2 regions of the Brevibacillus sp. SIMBA_040 genome follow, and region 1 is predicted to be linked to the other one. Evidence: riboswitches for the same ligand, from Rfam matches in the RefSeq annotation. Region 1 holds a riboswitch; the other holds the start of a gene.
The links. A riboswitch is a leader RNA that binds a small molecule or an ion and turns the genes downstream of it on or off. The one in region 1 is predicted to bind thiamine pyrophosphate.
Positions count from the first base shown of each region.

Region 2: it holds a riboswitch for thiamine pyrophosphate, as region 1 does, so the genes downstream of both, thiO (glycine oxidase ThiO) here and thiS (sulfur carrier protein ThiS) in region 1, are expected to answer to the same signal.

Region 1 is NZ_JAWRXI010000014.1:98,158-107,371, reverse strand. It holds gene SB752_RS22390 (DUF4386 domain-containing protein) at 1-135, opposite strand, end outside; gene SB752_RS22385 (class I SAM-dependent methyltransferase) at 519-1,115, shown strand; gene SB752_RS22380 (thioredoxin family protein) at 1,296-1,637, shown strand; gene SB752_RS22375 (glycoside hydrolase family 18 protein) at 1,704-2,987, shown strand; gene SB752_RS22370 (hypothetical protein) at 3,086-3,313, shown strand; gene SB752_RS22365 (DUF2203 domain-containing protein) at 3,345-3,740, opposite strand; gene SB752_RS22360 (alanyl-tRNA editing protein) at 3,830-5,044, shown strand; gene kapB (sporulation phosphorelay system protein KapB) at 5,087-5,470, shown strand; TPP riboswitch at 5,510-5,620, shown strand; gene thiS (sulfur carrier protein ThiS) at 5,880-6,083, shown strand; gene SB752_RS22345 (thiazole synthase) at 6,089-6,859, shown strand; gene SB752_RS22340 (acetylornithine deacetylase) at 6,852-8,147, shown strand; gene tenA (thiaminase II) at 8,155-8,835, shown strand; gene SB752_RS22330 (ABC transporter ATP-binding protein) at 8,820-9,214, shown strand, end outside.
Region 2 is NZ_JAWRXI010000011.1:437-9,650, reverse strand. It holds gene SB752_RS19245 (glycosyltransferase family A protein) at 1-571, shown strand, start outside; gene sspK (small acid-soluble spore protein K) at 594-725, opposite strand; gene SB752_RS19235 (DUF3886 domain-containing protein) at 823-1,089, shown strand; gene SB752_RS19230 (hypothetical protein) at 1,089-1,235, shown strand; gene SB752_RS19225 (hypothetical protein) at 1,286-1,462, shown strand; gene SB752_RS19220 (ABC transporter permease) at 1,517-2,707, opposite strand; gene SB752_RS19215 (ABC transporter ATP-binding protein) at 2,704-3,423, opposite strand; gene SB752_RS19210 (efflux RND transporter periplasmic adaptor subunit) at 3,456-4,730, opposite strand; partial or broken gene SB752_RS19205 (glucose-6-phosphate isomerase) at 4,949-6,298, shown strand; gene SB752_RS19200 (excisionase family DNA-binding protein) at 6,293-6,538, shown strand; TPP riboswitch at 6,624-6,740, shown strand; gene thiO (glycine oxidase ThiO) at 6,847-7,953, shown strand; gene SB752_RS19190 (hypothetical protein) at 8,090-9,004, shown strand; gene SB752_RS19185 (YugN family protein) at 9,143-9,214, shown strand, end outside.

The DNA of each region.
Region 1 (9,214 bases):
AGAAGCTTCGACAAGGTAGTCTGCTCCATCAATAACAGGAACAACACTAAGTATACCTGTAACCAATCCGGCTATTAATAGCACCCCAGTAATTAATGCAGACCTTCTGCCTGAATTTGTACTTTTTCCGAGCATAATTAGCCTCCTTATCATACCTACATTTGGCGGATGTTTACGGGACGTGCTAGGACATGATGATCTCCTAATTAAAGTATATTTCACAACAGGCAAAATAAACTATACATCATGTAATTGAAACAGTTGGGCTCCAACAACATATAGAATGATGGCATCAGGACATGAGCAACAGGAGCGTTCCAATCACATACTTGATACTCGGCTTGACCGATGGTTAGAAAGTAGTTATTATGGACACATATAGTCTTTTATTGTATTATTTTTATTGAAATCAAGGACATTAAATGTCTTTTATATCAATTTACTTGAATAGATGCGTGTGGGAGGGAATCACTAATTACAGTCTTGACAGTATTTTAATCACAGGAGGCCTGGTGAGGATGGAAAATATTTGGAACGAACGTTTTAATTCGGAAGAATATTATTACGGGGAAGAACCGAACGTATTTATTCAACAACAAGCTTTTCGATTGGAACCATATCAAAAAGTTATTGCGTTTGCAGAGGGAGAAGGCAGAAATGCTGTTTTTTTAGCAAAAAGAAATCTTGAAGTGACAGCCATTGACTATGCGGAAAGCGGTTTGCAAAAGGCGAAAAAACTAGCACAGAAGCATGGCGTTGACATACACACCAAAAAAATTGATCTTATGGTAGAGGATGTGGCGAGTGAAGAATACGATGCCGCCATTATGGTATTTGGACATTTTCATAAAAACGCACAGACCATGGTTCTTAATAAAATGAAAAAGGCGATAAAGCCTAAAGGAATTCTCATGCTTGAGGTATTCTCCAAGGAACAATTGAAGTATGGGACTGGAGGACCGCCAGAACTTGAAATGCTATATGAACCAAAAGATATACTAGCGTGGTGCGAAGGTCATGAGGTGATTCATTTTTTCTATGGCGAGCAAGAACGTGTGGCAGGAAAGGTGCACAATGGATTAGCCCATGTCATTCAGCTTGTACTCCGAAAATAATAGAAATTCTTCGTTCCTCTCAACAAAAAAAGGACACGACAGGATTGAGCCTTGACCTGCAAGAAGGACACTTTGAGAAAAGTGCCAGCTTGTGGGTTTTTGTGTATACACCTATGTTTAATGCTGCTGCAGTATTACGCATCTTGACAGACAGAAGTACCGAGGCTAGGATAAAGCATCATGTTCTATGAACCGGAGAAGGGGAGAGGCGTCTTGCAGGAAATCAGCGTTACGGATCTTAACACTTCGTTGGAAAAGGAGCAATCATTTGCTTTGTTTGTATATACACCGATGTGCGGTACATGCAAGCTGGCAGAAAGAATGCTTGGGGTGACTCGTGAAGCATTGCCTGCTATCTCGATTTATAAGCTCAATATCAATCTTGCGCAGGGACTGGCAGAACGTTTTATGATCACGAGTGTACCAGCACTATTGATGTTTCAAAACGGTAAGCTTCTGGAGCGGCATTTTGCCATTCAATCGGTCGGCTTTTTGTACGAGGTGCTGAAGCCTTTGGCATAGACATACACCTAATTCCTTCACTCTGAATAACATAGAAGAGAGACATTGTGTGAAGGAGGAGGCCGCATGCAAATCCATGTGGTGGAAAGCGGACAATCCTTGTCCAGCATCGCCGAAACGTACGGTACAACCCCAGCGGCGATACAAGAAGCGAATGATTTGCCAAACCCGGATGATCTTGTCATCGGACAGGCGATGGTAATTCCGATCGTAGGCAGTTACCATTGGGTCAGGCAAGGAGATACGTTGTATACGATTGGGCAGCGATATCAAATTAGCGCTGCCGAGTTAGCCAAGGTCAACGGCATCTCGCAATATCGGCCATTGCAAGTCGGTCAAAGACTCTACATTCCGCCCCGCTCAAGAAGAGCGGCAGACTTTAATGCGTATGCAGAGCCTAGGCGCACAGTATCGCCCGAGCTGGAAGCTGATGTTCGTCAGGCGGCACCCCATCTTACGTACTTAGCTCCCTTCAGCTTTCGAATCAAGCGTGATGGAACACTCCAACGTCCTGCGCTAAACGATTTTCAGGCAATCGCGAAAAATAATCAGGTCGTTTTGATGCTGGTCGTGACGAATTTGGAAAAAGATCAGTTCAGCTCAGAACTGGGCGGTCTTATCCTAAATAATGAAGCGCTGCAAAACAAGCTGTTGGACACGATTATCCAGACGGCACGAGAGTTAGGAATGGGAGATATCCATTTTGATATGGAGGCGCTGCCCGCACAGGATCGAGACGCATATATTCGCTTTTTGCGAAAAGCTCGGGACCGGGCACATGCAGCACGTATGATGATGTCAGTCGCTGTAGCTCCCAAAACTAGCGCGGAGCAACAGGGCAAATGGTATGCAGCTCATGACTACAAAGCGATTGGAGAGATTGCCGATTTTGTTGTCATCATGACGTATGAATGGGGATACAGTGGTGGTCCGCCGATGGCTGTCTCACCGATCGGGCCGGTTCGCAGAGTATTGCAGTATGCTCTGACAGAAATGCCTGCAGAAAAAATCTTGATGGGTCAAAATCTGTACGGATACGATTGGACGCTGCCTTATCAGCCGGGAACGACAGCAAAAGCACTGAGTCCACAAGCGGCAATCGCTTTGGCTGCCAAGCAAAATGTGCCGATCCACTATGATTACCGTGCGCAGGCGCCGTTTTTTGAATATACGGACGATCAGGACAAAAAGCATCAAGTCTGGTTTGAAGATGCCCGTTCCATTCAGGCGAAGTTCAATTTGGTTAAACAGCTAGGACTTCGAGGAGTCAGCTACTGGAAATTGGGTTTGCCATTTCCGCAAAACTGGCTTCTCATCGAATCCAACTTTCGGGTACGGAAAAGAGCATAGGTGCAAGGCGTACAATCCACGGGCTTGTACGCCTTTTTTTCGCCAGGAGAATCATGGTATGATGGCGTAAAGCCTATCATGAATAAGGGGGACGGATCATGGGTGAGTGCAAGCTAGATCATAGTGTAGAGGATGTACATAAAAAGCTGGCAGAACAATCTCCTTTTTTACCTAGCTCACGGGTGGAGCAGCTGCAAGCATTATTTCAAACAGAATTGTCGCAGGATAACCTAAACAAATGGTTCCACCTGTTGAAAAAGTACGATTTGGCGAGTCCAGAGGAGCGTTTAAAGCGTGAAGAAGAGATGGACCAGCTGCTAGGCTAAGCTAGACGTGATTGACACGCCGCAATCTGGCTTAGTCGATTCGCTTGCGACCTGCGAAGCCTTCGTGAAGACCGTGATAATGCGTAATCGCGTCCTCGCCGGCGCGCCAGCACAGCAGGATTTCCTTGCCGCCCAACATCGCTGGAAAGTCAAACAACCCGATGTCGATATCCTTGACCTGGACTCCTTTTGAAATCAGCTGCGTGATATGCATTTGGGCTTCCAGCTCCAAAAATTCTAGACGGCATTCCAGCGTAAACAGCTCTTGTTCATCTAGGGGCTGTTGCCTTTTTATCTGCTCACGCTGCTGATAGAGATTATAGAAAGAGCGTTTCGCTTCCTGTAAAAAGGAGAGCTCTTCGCGTATATACGGCAGCAGGTCATTGGCTTCTTCTAGCGTAAACAGTTTTTTGGTCAAAGAAAACACCTCCTAACTCTATTATACTAGCAACGACTAGCCAGAGAAAATGCTGGAATAAAAGACAAGTGTGGAATGGTTCCATACGGCAAGGAGTCATGATGAAAGATAGATTGTATTACCAAGATGCCTACATTCAAACATTTTCAGCGCAAATCACTAAAAGAGGAACAGAGGAAGATGGTACTGCGTATGTAGTGCTTAGCAAGACCGCCTTTTATCCAACAGGTGGCGGACAGCCGTGTGATTTAGGGCTGCTCGGCGATATTCAAGTGGTGGATGTCGAAGAAATTGGTGGCGAAGTGCGTCATAGGCTGGCATCTTCATTGCCAGAAGAGATTACTGAGGTAACTGGGCAGATTGATTGGGAGCGCCGCTTTGACCATATGCAGCAGCATGCAGGTCAGCATATTCTCTCCGCCGCTTTTCTAGAGGTAGTACAAGCGGAGACGCTCGCTTTTCATTTGGGCAAAGAACGCGTCACAATCGATGTGCGTCTGGATGAATTAACGGAGGATGTGTGGACAAAGGTAGAGCAGCGAGCAAACCAGGTCGTCCTCGAAAATCACCCGATCATTGCTCGTTTTGTAGAAGAGGCTGAGCTGGCTACACTTCCATTGAAAAAACAGCCAACCGTGACCGAAAATATTCGCGTGGTCATGATTCCCGATTTTGACTACAATCCATGTGGTGGAACCCATCCTGTGCGGACAAGCGAAGTCGGGATGATTAAAATCTTGGGCTGGGAACGCCATCGCGGCAATATCCGTCTGGAGTTTATTTGCGGCTGGCGAGCATTGCGTGATTACACCCGCAAGCTAGCGACCGTTCGTGAGCTGGCGCGTGATTTGCTAACGAGTGAAGCAGAGCTGATCGAGCAGACGCAGAGAGTCATTGCAGAGCGGGATCTCCTGAAACAAACGCTTATGGAAAAAGAAAAGCTGCTGCTAGGTGTCGAGGTGCAAAAGCAACTCGCACATGCTACAACAATAGGAAGCGTACGCTTAATCCAGCTTGCCTTTACTGATAAAACGATACAAGAGCTCCAGCAATTTGCCCAAATGATGACGGCTGAGGCACCAGATACGGTTTGTCTCCTGGCTGCGACAGGGGAAAAATTACAGCTCGTATTTGCTCGCGGACAAGCTTCTACGGTAGCAGTCAATCAACTGATAAAAGAAACGCTGCCGCTCATTTCTGGAAAAGGTGGCGGGAACCCTGCTATGGCTCAAGGCGGTGGACAACCTGTGATGGCTGCCGAAGATGTACTTGCTCACGCACGCAAGCTATTGGAAACAGCATTGGAAGCATAAGCTGGAGTATAAATCATTCGTATCGTTGAGGAGGAGATCATGATGATGTGGAACCCGGGAGATATCGTACGTGTCACACAAAAAACGGGAGAATATATTACGGAAGTGCTAGAAAACCATGATAGCAAGCTGTTGGTAAAGGTACTGGCAGTAACCAAATTTCCGACACAGGGCGACCTGCACACATCGTTTGAGGTTGACGTTCCTTTGTTTCATCAGCGCCCAGCCTTGTCTTATCAAGAAAAATTTATGACTTCATCTGTAGGGCCGATTCGTTATAATGGGGCGATTCCTGATTATAAGGAGTCTGTTCGCGTGGCAATGGAGCGCGAGATGGACAAGCTCAGAAAAATGTCCATCTGGGCAGAGCGTTGTCTGGTTGAATTGGAAGCATTGCACAAGGAAACCTTTACAAACAGAAAATAGAGTGGTACTGTAGAAATCGAGCAAGACAACTGAATAGGTTAACTACCAAACGGGGGCCGAGCATTGTTGGCTGAGATTGTAACGAATGTGTTACTGACCGTTGAACCTGACCTGGGTCATGCCAGCGGAGGAAGAGGTATAGCGAATCGTTATCACTAGAAGATGTCTTTTTGAGTGCATCCACACTTAAACGAGAACTTCTTCGAGAGGATCGAAACTCAACCATCCCAAGGCGGATGGTTTTTTTATTCGCCATTCGCTTTAGGGTGTACCGTTATTCGGCTTCTTCTGTCTGACTGGGTGTAAACCAGCAGGTGGGGGGAGCTTTTTTTCTACGTGTAAGAATTTATAAGCGGGACGTTTATGTTGCAGAGTACAATCCTTGGGGCGCATGAGAAGGAGGAATACAATGGTTGTTCAACTGAATGGAAAAAAAGTAGAGTTGGCAGCAGAAATCGGCACGTTGCGTGAATTGCTGGCATCTTACCAGCTGCAAGAGAAGATTGTAGTGGTGGAGCAAAATGGCGACATCATAGATCGTTCCCAGTATGAGACGACACCCATTGCTGATGGGGATCGCATAGAAATTGTTCATTTTGTAGGAGGAGGATGATCATCATGGATGCATTGAAAATTGGACCTTACGAATTCCGTTCGCGCTTGCTTTTGGGTACAGGTAAGTTTGCGGATCTGGATACACAAGGAAAAGCGGTGGAAGTATCAGAGGCAGAAATTTTGACGTTTGCCATTCGCAGACTTAATTTGGAAAATCCGCAAGAGCCTAACTTTTTGGAACAGCTCGATCTGAAAAAATTTACGCTCTTGCCAAATACGGCAGGTGCTTATACTGCTGAGGAAGCAGTCCGTATCGCTCGCCTGGCAAAAGCATCCGGTCTGTGTGACATGATCAAGGTCGAAGTTATCGGCGATCCCAAAACGCTGCTGCCTGATCCGATCGGCACGCTGGAAGCTTCGAAAATCCTTGTTGAAGAGGGCTTTATCGTTTTGACGTACACCAATGACGATCCGATTCTGGCAAGACGTCTGCAAGAGGTTGGCGTGCATGCAGTCATGCCAGGTGCTTCTCCGATTGGTTCCGGTCAAGGAATCGTAAATGAAAACAATCTGCGCTTTATCATTGAAGAAGCGACAGTACCGATCATCGTTGACGCAGGAATTGGTGCCCCCGCGGATTGTGCAAAAGCAATGGAACTTGGCGCTGATGGCGTGCTACTCAACACAGCCGTCGCTCTCGCAGACAATCCCGTACTCATGGCTGAAGCAATGAAGCTCGGTGTAGAAGCCGGACGCAAAGGCTTCTTGGCAGGTCGAATCGCCAAAAAACGTTACGCGTCTGCGAGCAGCCCAACGGAAGGGATGATTGAGTAACGTGGACCGTCTACAGGAGGCAATAGCAGCGATTGCTAACCGCAGAGAAGAGATGTTCGCGTTGTTGCAGGAGCTGGTCGCTCATCCGACGGTTAGTCCGCCTGCACGAAACAGTGATGGCGCACAGTCCTTCCTGGCAAATGAACTGCAAGCAATAGGCTTCGAGATCGATCGGTGGGAAGTGTATCCTGGGGACGACAATGTTGTGGGTCGTCTCCGGGGAACGGCACCAAGCGAAGCCAATAGCCTCATTATCAATGGTCATATGGACGTCGCTGAAGTGGGAGACGACAGCGGTTGGACATACCCACCCTTTTCTTTGTCTAAAGGGGAGGATGGGCGTCTTTATGGCCGTGGTGTGGCAGATATGAAAGGCGGTTTGGCTGCTTCACTGTTTGCGATTAAAATGCTTCGCGAGCATGGAATCGAATTCAAAGGCGATCTGATGTTCCAATCCGTTATCGGAGAGGAAGCAGGAGAAGCTGGAACACTGGTAGCGATCGAACGTGGCTATACGGCAGATTACGCAGTGGTTGTCGATTCGAGTGACCTGCACATGCAAGGTCAGGGGGGCGTCATCACTGGCTGGATCACGATCGAAAGTCCATCGACTCTGCATGACGGAATGCGATCTAAAACCATTCACGCTGGGGGCGCTGTTCGAGGAGCCTCAGCAATTGAAAAAATGATGAAAATCATGAGTGCCCTGCAAGAGCTCGAACGAGACTGGGCAGTGTTGAAATCGTATCCAGGCTTCCCGGCGGGTAGCAATACAATTAATCCTGCTGTGATCGAGGGTGGGCGCCATGCTGCTTTTATTGCAGATCGCTGCGCACTGTGGATTACGGTCCATTTTTACCCGAATGAATCGTACGAACAGATTATTCGCGAGGTGGAAGACCATGTGCTGAGAGCTGCAGCAGCCGATGTGTGGCTACGGGATCATCCGCCAACTTTTCGCTGGGGCGGCCGCTCTATGATCGAAGAGCGCGGAGAGATTTTTCCATCCCTAGAATTGGATCAAAATCATCCTGCACTTGCCATGCTGCAATCTGCCTACGAAAACCAGCTACAGCAAGCTCCGGTGGTTGACATGTCTCCGAGCGTGACCGATGTGGGGTGGTTTGCTCATGCGGGAATTCCTGCCGTTCTGTTTGGGCCGGGAGAGCTAGAGCATGCTCATTCCGTCGATGAATCTATCAATCCGGAACAGCTTGTCCAATTTGCCCAAATCATGGCCAGATTCATCGCCGAATGGTGCAATACGGCAAAAAATGCGAAGGAGTGAATGTATCATGACAAAATTTACAGAACGACTGTGGAACAGTGTGGCTCCGATTTGGGAACAGACGCATAAACATCCGTTTGTTACCGGGCTCGGTGATGGCAGCTTGCCAGTAGATTCGTTCAAGTTTTATATGAAGCAAGATTACGTCTACTTGATCGACTACGCCAAAATGTTTGCACTGGCAAGCACGAAAGCCTATGACTTGACTACAAGTGCCAGATTCGCAGGCTTGCAGGAAGCGACGCTGAATGGGGAGATGGAGCTGCATCGAGAGTATGCAGAACGCTTTGGCATCTCTCGAGAGGAACTGGAAGCAACAAAGCCGTCCTTTGTGATGCTGGCTTATACCAGCTACATGCTGCGCGTTGCTCATCAAGGATCATTGGCGGAGCTTGTTAGTTCCTTGCTGCCTTGCACGTGGAGCTACTGGGAGATCGGCAAGCATTTGGCCAAAGTAGAAGGTGCTCTGGAGCATGAATTGTACGGTGAATGGGTGCGGATGTACAGCTCTGATGAGTTTGGACAGCTTGCAATTTGGCTGATCGATATTATGAACGAGTTGGCGGACGGCAAGAACGAGCAAGAACTGGCTCGACTCGAAGAACATTTCCTGTATACCACAAAAATGGAGTATATGTTCTGGGATATGGCGTACAGAAAGGAAATGTGGCCGTGCGAGATCAACTAGCCTTCGCTGGTGTCCGATTTGCCTATGGTGATCAACCGATCCTCGACAACTTTGACCTAACCGTAGCCAAAGGCGAATTTGTAAGTCTGATCGGACCAAGCGGGATTGGCAAAAGCACATTGTTTCAACTGATAGCAGGGGTCTTGCAGCCACAACAGGGAGAGATACTGCTAGGAGGAGAAGCGATGGCAAATCGGCTGGGGCAAGTAGGCTATATGCCCCAGCGCGATTTACTGATGCCGTGGCGTACAATTGTTGAAAACGCTGCATTGCCACTGGAAATCCAAGGCATCTCCAAAAAAGAAGCACATGAGAGAGTGAGAAATGAGCTTCCCCAATACGGTCTGAAAGAATGGGCGGACGCTTATCCCGCACAGCT
Region 2 (9,214 bases), on a different contig from region 1:
GTCACCGACGATGATCGTTCCGCGGGAGTTCATCAGTGTGCACCTGCATGCACACGAGAAGAACCCGAGACTCGTCCTGCTGGGACTGAATACAAGGCGTATCTATTCGGTATACGATCCACTCTTCAGTCCAATTCAGCATGCTGAGTGCAGGGAATGGCTGGAGAATTACCCGTATATCAAGCGTCCGCATTCGCAGGCGCAAACGATCCGATTACTTGAAGAGAGCCAGATTGTGAATGGTCAGGCATTCCCGATCAGCTTGCCCTGTCCGGAAACGGAAAAGCGCCTTACCATCTGGCATAAATATGGTGCGAGCTTATCTGGGTATCGGTGGCCGTGGACACTATTTTCGACTCGGCACGTCTCTGTCTCCCGCGCCATTCTAGACGCAGCGGGTGTTTTCAAAGTACTGCCGCGAGTGGAGATGGAGCGTGATCTGGCAAAACGCCTGATGAAAAAAGGAGCTGTATTCCAGTTGGACGAAAAGCTGACACTGCTGAGGCAGGAATGGGTAAGACGGAAAGTGCTGGATCGCCCACCGCTTAACAAGAAGAACCGCCGAGCGTGAATAGCCCGGCGGTTTTTGCTTGCTAACGGTTTTCTTTTAACCGCTCTTGTGGTTCACTATTAATGGAACCGTCAGAGCGAACGGCTTCCGATTGGGATTTTGGTCCTCTGATTTCTGCGGTTTTCCCGAAGTCTTTTGCTTTGTTGCGCACCATGTCTTGTCCTCCTCCTCATGCCAGATGGACATAGTATGACCAGGTTTGAGCCAGAGAATGAGGACAGAAATGAGATAGAGAAAGGATGGAAGTTAAAATGGCGAAGAAGCAGCGCAAGCCGCAGCGTCCAGCAATGCAAGCGGAAGAAACAAAAAACGGACTAAACAGTCTGAAGGATATGCTGAATGCTGATGCACTCGGAAAGCTCAAGCTGTTGGAAAAGGAAATGAAGGCAGACAGCGAACGAAAAGCACAGGAAGCAGCGGAACAAAAGCGTCGTGAGCAGGAAGAGCGCGAGCGAAACAAAAGCTTTGGCGAGCTCTTGGCTGATTATGAGAAAAAGGGTGGAGGCAAGTTTAGCTAATGCGTGATGAGCAGCAGAAGGCTCGCCCCGACACTTCGAAAAATGGCATGATGAAAAAGCGCCAATTGGATGTAAAGGATGAGGCCATCAAGGAACGAGGCCGCCAGGTTCTCAATCGTTTGGTTAAAAAGGAGCCAAAAAAGTGATTTTTTTCCGTCCCATCCCATATAGCTAGGGAAGGGAAAGGAGGGAGATCATGGGGACAATCCTGCTCCTGATCAGTCTCCTCTGCGTAGCTATAGGCACCTGGAAGCTGAGCAGGATTTACAAGGCAGACAAGGCGGACAACAAAACGATTTGGTGGGCCGTGGCGAGCGTCGGAATTGCGCTTTTTTTTCTTTTGAAACTCATGACGGATACCTTTCCAACGTAAAACATGCACCGAAAGCGCAAGCAACGCCAGGTGCATGTTTTTTATTACCTCATTTTATTCGTAACGCAGGGCTTCGATCGGGTCCAGCTTGGCAGCTTTGTTCGCCGGGTACAGGCCGAAGAAGATACCGATTGCACTGGAAAAACCAAAAGCGATGAATACGCTGTTCCAGGATAGGGTCGGCGGCAAATTGGCAAAGTGGGAGATCAGAGCAGCGATGCCAAGTCCGAACAAGACGCCGATCAGACCACCGATCAGGCAGACAATTACCGACTCAATCAGGAACTGGACCAATATATCGCGGCGTCTGGCACCCAGCGCTTTGCGAATACCGATCTCTCGCGTACGCTCGGTGACAGATACGAGCATGATGTTCATAACCCCGACGCCACCAACCACTAGCGAGATACCAGCAATGACGCTAAAGATCAGAGTCAGTGTGCCAGTCAGTTGATTGAACTGGTCGACTGATTCCTGCATGCTGCGAGCCATGTAATGATCTTTCTTTTGATGCTTGCGGCTCAAATATTGCTGCACCTGTTGCATGGCAGGAGTTACAGATGCTTTATCGATCGCTTTTCCCATAAACATTTGGACGGATGGCTCTTCCTGCAAGGTTTGATGGAAGCGAATCGGAACAAAGGCGCCAAAGGTTTGCGCACCCATATCAAACTTGAATTTCTCCTCAGTGTATGTCCCGATAACAACGAGCGAGTTGTTTCCCCAGCGTACGCGCTGTCCGATCGGATTCATTTGTCCAAATAGTTTTTCCCCGAGTGCTTCCTCGAGCACGACTACAGCACGCTGCTCCTTGTCGTCTGTATTGTTGAAAAGACGTCCTTTTGCTACCTTCATTGTCTTTTGCATGGCAAAGTAATCAGATGTAGTAGCTGAGAGGTTAACCCGTTCTTCCTTCTTTGGACCTTTCATTTCGATGGTCGCGGAGTTGTAAGGAACGATGTATTCGATTGCGGGACTAATCTTGCTGAGTACCTCCGCATCCTCTACCGTCAAATCATCGTTAGACATCGTTTCTTTGGTTTCCCAGTTAATATAGACGTTGAAGGTGTTTTGCCCAAACTTCTCCATCTCCTGATTGATGGCATTTTGTCCACCCTCACCAAGAGTCGTCACCGTAATGACAGAGGTAATCCCGATAATAATCCCGAGCATCGTCAGACTGGAGCGCATTTTGTTTGCCCAAATACCTTCTACTGCGGTAGTGAAGCTCTCCAAAAAATTCATGTGACGATCACCTCGTCCGACGGAGTGGCAAAGAGTCGCTCAGTGACCCGCTCATCCCGAATAATCACACCGTCTTTAAAAGTAACGATTCGTTCTGCGTGCTGGGCGATGTCCAGCTCATGTGTTACCAGAATGATCGTGACACCCTGTGCATGCAGCTCCTGAAACATCGCCATGATTTCGATACCAGAGCGGCTGTCGAGATTTCCTGTTGGTTCGTCAGCCAGCAAAATGGCAGGGCGGTTCACCAGTGCACGGGCGATAGCTACCCGCTGCTTTTGTCCGCCGGAGAGCTGTGTCGGCTTGTGGTGCATTCGCTCACCAAGTCCTACCCGTTTGAGTGCTTCGGTTGCACGCTTCCTGCGTTCTGATCGGCTAACATTGGCGTACATCATCGGCAGCTCTACATTGTGCAGAGAGGTAGAACGAGCCAAAAGATTAAAGGATTGAAAGACAAAGCCGATTTTTTGATTGCGAACATGGGCAAGCTGCTGGTCCTTCAGACTGCTCACTTCGATTCCATCCAGCATATATATTCCCGTATCCGGGCGATCCAGACAACCTAACATGTTCATAAATGTCGATTTCCCTGACCCTGATGGTCCCATGATGGCTACGAATTCGCCCTGTTCCACCAGGAGAGAGACGCCTTTTAAGATAGGAAGTGTAGAGTCGCCCGTTTTATATGATTTCGTCAAGCCTTCTACGTGAAGCATTGTCGGCTGACCTCCTTTCCTGCTTAAGTGAGCTACATACCCATTCCTGCTCCGCCCGGCATCGGCATGATTGGTGCTCCATCAGACAAGGAATCAACAGGGCTCAAAATAATTTGTTCATCACCATTCAAACCGGATTTCACATGAGAGAACAGCTCGTTTTCTGTCCCCGTCTCGATTTTTTGCTTTTTCGCTACGCCGTCGGCTGCGACCCAGACAAACGTGCTGCCGTCAGCATCCTGTTGCACGGCTTCAATCGGTACTTGCAGTGCATTATCAATTTTTTCGACGGAAATATTGATGTCGACATGGAAGCCAGGCTTGAGGGCAGACAAATCACCTTCAGGCGTTAACGTCACTTTGACACGGGTTTTTTCACCTTGGCCCGAGCTGCTTTGTGTGGTGGTTGCCGTTGGTGCAATCCGCGTGACTTTTGCATTCAGCTTTTGTTTTCCTAGTGTCGTGCCTTCGATAACTGCAGGTTGTCCCGCCTTCATTTTGTTTACATCTGATTCATTAATATCTGCCTGAATCAACAGGTTATCGAGATTTGCGAGTGTTAAAATCTCTGTTCCCTTGTTCACGTATTGTCCGTTGTCGGCTGCAACACCGATGATGGTTCCATCTGCTGGAGCAACGAGAACGCTTTGGACGCGATCCTTTTCCAACTGACCTCGTTCCACTTGCAGCTTGTTGATTTGGGCTTGCTGAGAAGCGATTTCTTCTTTGCGAGGCCCCTTTTTCTTGAGGGAGAGCTGCTGCTTGGCTACATTCAGGGTAGAAAGAGTAGAGTCTACCTGAGATTTGGCTTTATCCAGCTCCTGCTGTGTAGAGGCACCCGATGTAAAAAGCTGATGCATCCGGTCGTATTCTTTTTTAGCGTTATCGTACTCGCGCTGCGCTTGCAAAACGCGCTCATTCTCCTGCGCAACTTCCTCCGGCTCATTACCTACCTGAGCTTTTGCCAGATTGGCTCTCGCCAGCTCCATTTGAGCCTCGATATCGAGAATTTTGCTATCGACGTCAGATGTATCAATTTTCGCAATGACCTGTCCCTTTTTGACTTTGTCTCCTTCCTTTACGACAAACTCTCGCAAGGTTCCGGTTACATTCGCGTACTGCTTTTGCTTGTCCTCAACAATAACGACCCCGGAAGTGAGAATCTTGCTTTCCAGAGTCGACTTCGTTGTAGTTCCGATGTTTACGGGCATACCCATGGCTTGTTGTGATCCTGTCATGCCTAATCCGACATAACCGACGCCCAGGAGGACAACTACGGAACCAATGATCCACCAGCGTTTTTTCATGATTGATTTCCCCTTGTTTTTCTTAAAGTGATGAAATAAAGCGTAATGCCAAAACATTTCGTTGCTCGAAAGGTTATACGAAATGATTGGAAAAGGGTTACAGCTGTGGCGAAATATTTATGATTTCATCGCTTTTTGATAGGTTTTGACGTAAAGTACTTTACGGGCAAATCCCGTGATAAGATAAGGAATAGATGACGTTCCTTTGGAGGGGAGCTATGAACCAAGCGATTCGTTTTGATTACTCCAACGCTCGTGCTTTTGTCAAACCTCATGAATGGGAGCAGCTTGCTCCGGCGATTGGTCAGGCGCATGAAATGCTGCACAAAAGAACGGGACCAGGCAGAGATTATCTCGGGTGGGTAGATTGGCCCGAGCAGTACGACCGTGCTGAGTACGAACGAATCCGACAGGCAGCGGCACGTATTTCCTCTGACTCCGATGTGCTTCTGGTCATTGGAATAGGAGGCTCTTATTTAGGGGCAAAGGCTGTTCTAGACATCCTGGGACATAGCTTCTACAATTTGCTGCCGAAGTCCAAGCGGCGCTCCCCGGAGATTTATTTTGTGGGCAACAATATCAGTCCCGTCTACATTTCGCATCTGATGGACGTGCTGGAAGGAAAAGACGCGTCGATCAACGTCATCTCGAAATCAGGGACAACGACAGAGCCTGCGATTGCATTCCGGCTTTTTCGCAACTGGTTAGAGAAAAAGTACGGGCGAGAGAAAGCTAAAAAACGAATCTACATCACGACTGACAAGGCACGTGGAGCCTTGAAAAAGCTAGCTGACGAAGAGGGCTATGAAACGTTCGTCATTCCCGATGATATCGGCGGACGCTATTCAGTCCTGACCGCTGTGGGGCTTTTACCGATCGCGGTGAGTGGCGCGAATATGGATGCCCTGATGCAGGGAGCAGCAGATGCCAGAGAGCAGTACATGGTCATGGATCTGCATGAAAATCCGTGCTACCAATATGCGGCGATACGCAATGCGCTGTATCGAAAAGGCAAGATGGTAGAGCTGTTGGTCAGCTATGAACCGCAATTTCGCTTTTTTGCTGAATGGTGGAAGCAGCTATTCGGTGAGTCGGAGGGCAAGGACGGAAAAGGTATTTTTCCAGCCTCTGCCGAGTTTTCGACGGATTTGCATTCTTTGGGACAATACATACAGGACGGTATGAGGCATTTGTTTGAAACGACGGTTTCGGTATCTAAACCTGCCATCGATATGACTGTACAGGAGGACCCGGACGATGTAGACGGTCTGAATTTCCTGACAGGCAAGCGCATGGGGTTTGTCAATAAAAAAGCTTTCGAAGGAACAGTGCTTGCCCACGTAGCTGGCGGAGTCCCTAATCTGCTCATAGAGATTCCGGAAGCCACGGCTTATCATGTGGGGGGCCTGATCTACTTTTTTGAAAAGGCGTGCGGGATAAGCGGCTATTTGTTAGGCGTAAACCCGTTTGATCAGCCAGGAGTAGAGGCGTATAAAGCCAATATGTTTGCACTTCTGGGCAAACCTGGCTACGAAGAGCAGAAAGCAGAACTGGAGGCTAGATTGCAAGAGAATAAGACGTATTTGACCGTTGCGGAGACAGCAGCCTATCTGGAGCTCCCGGAAACCTTTATTTTGGAAAGAATTAGCCAAGGGCGGATTCGCGCGGTTCACGATGGCAATGAATACTTGATCAACAAGGATCAGTTCAAGCATCATCTAGAGGAAATGCGCAAGCTACGAGAGTACGAGGAAGCAGCCAGACACGAAACGATTCCCGAAAGCTATGATGTAAAAGATGAGGACTAAGCCATTGCCTTTGTTAGACTTGTCAGATGGTTGCCAACAGGACTATACTGGTCAATGAAAAAGGAAATGTAAACAACATAGACGAAGTAGCAACTCGGGGAGTCCTTCATGCAGGGCTGAGAGGATGGAAGCGACAGACCATCGACCCATTGCACCTGATCCGGATCATGCCGGCGCAGGGATATGGTTGCCGGCAAAACTGCGCCTTGATTGGTTATATGCGTATGAGCCCACCTTTTCCTGCATAGGAGATGGTGGGCTTTTTGCCTTTGGTATGACCCGGACGAACACAGTGAGGAGAGAGAAGCATGAGTGATTGTCTGGTAGTGGGTGGAGGTATCATTGGACTTAGTTTGGCGTATGAGCTGTCGCGCCGAGGCATGTCGATTACGCTAGTTGAACAAGGGGAGTGGGGCGGGCAGGCGTCTTCTGCAGCGGCAGGGATGTTGGCCCCTTTGAAAGAATTTACGGCTCCGGGACCGATGCTCGATATGGGGGTAGCTTCTCTGCGACAGTACCCGCAATGGGCGCAAACACTGGAGGAATTCACCGCAGGAGATGTTCAGTTAAGTCTGGAGGGACTGCTAACGGTCGCACTGGATGATGACGAACAAGAGCAGCTGCTGGCCAAATATCGTTGGCAAAAGGAAAAAGGATACGCTGTTCACTGGCTCACGGGAAAAGAGCTGACCGAGGTCGAGCCGATGCTGACCGACAGTGCTCAGGCTGCCATCTATTCGCCAAGAGAAGGGCACATCAACAATCGCTTGCTGCTCAGGGCGTTGGTGACAGCATGCCGACTGCAAGGCGTGAAGCTGCTCTCAGGATGTGTAGTGAGTGGAATTGCCGTCAAAGCAGGTAGGGTCATCGGAGTAGAAAGCTCCATGGGACCGCTTCGCGCGGGGCAAACCGTGATCACTTCCGGTGCATGGGCAGGAATTATGCTGGAGATGCTGAACGTTTCTGTGCCTGTACGGCCTGTGCGCGGACAGATTGCGGCTGTCTCCTCCGTGGGTATACCGCTTCGGACAGTCATTTTTGGGACGTCAGGCTACATCACGCCTAAAAAGGATGGAAAAATCGTAATTGGCGCCACAGAGGATGAAAGTGGCTTTCAGCGCGAAGTAACAATGGCTGGCTTGGCTAGCATTTTAAATGGTGTCATGCCGTACGTTCCAGCATTGCACACAGCTGCGTTCCTGGAGGCATGGGGAGGACTTCGCCCAGCGACGGCAGACGGTAAGCCGCTACTCGGTCCGATCCCAGACTGGAGTGGGCTCTCTATTGCAGGAGGACATTTCCGCAACGGTATTTTGTTATCACCAATCACAGCAAAGTGGATGGCAGATTACCTGGAGCAGGGCAGTACAGAGCATCTGGAGCCATTTTTGCCATCGCGTTTTATTGGTGAATAGCGCCTGTTTCATGCTTATCCTGGTTTTGAGTGAGCATCTTCGTGGAAATTGGGCTAGTCCAGCCTATAATACGGTACACCTCCCCATAGGCACCTGTATATGGTAATAAAGAAACACCAGAAGGGGAGGAGTTTCCATGCAGTCTGATGAAAAAAACCTATACCAGGCTGACATTCAGACCGTCAGTCTGCTAAAGGATATGCGTGAAAATGTGCACAACATTTGCAAGGATTACGTGGAGCAAAAAGTGCGCATCGAAGCCATTGATGGGCAGGTCATTGAAGGTGTCATTGTCGATTATGACGATCAAAATGTATATGTCGAAGTAGAGGATCCAGATGCGGAAGAAGAAGTAGATGATGAGGACGATTACTATCAGGTGGAGCAAGTCGCAAGTCATCAAACCTATGCGGACTGGGGAAATCCCTATGTTTCACCGTATGATGTTTATTATCCTTACCCTTATGGAGGCTACGATCCGTACGGTGATATAAGTCCTTATCCTGGTGGAAACGTAGGCCCGTATGGCAGCAGCAACAACCCATTTCCGCAAGTAAGCCCGTATAGCAGCAGTAACAACCCATTTCCACAAGTAAGCCCGTATAGCAGCAGCAACAACCCATTTCCACAAGTAAGTCCGTACAGTAGAGGCAAAAGGCCATCACCACAAGTAAGTCCGTATAGCAGTGGTAAAAGACCATCGCCACAAGTAAGCCCATATAGCAGTAGCAGCAATCCCTGCGTTCCGATCAGCCCTTATGGAGAAAATCCTTACAGCCAGGTGAGCCCATATAGTGGAATGAATCCTTTTCATCCACAAGTAAGTCCATATATGGGCTTCAATCCATTCCCGCCGTTTCCGCCGGTATCGGCGTTTCCACCACCATTCCCACCACCGTTTCCACCACCGCCGCCACCTTGCCCACCAATGGGTATATCGCCGCAACCATTACCACCTGTTATTGTTCCGAAAAGACGTCGACGTCGCTGTGGCGGTCGCAAAATCATCCCGCTTGCATTGTTTACGCTGCTTACCATCGCCTTGCTTTAATAAGAAAATGAGCAACAAGTCTTTTGCCAAGCTTGGGCGTAGAGGCTTGTTGTCTTTTTCTTTTTGGGGGAGTACAACCAGTTGTTTTGTCACACATTAATAGAAGAACGGTTTCAAAGACAAAGGCAGGGATAGACGATGAAAACGATCAAAAGCAGCTTGCAGGGTACAAAAGGGACATTCGGTTATCTTCGAGAAGCATTACCAAAC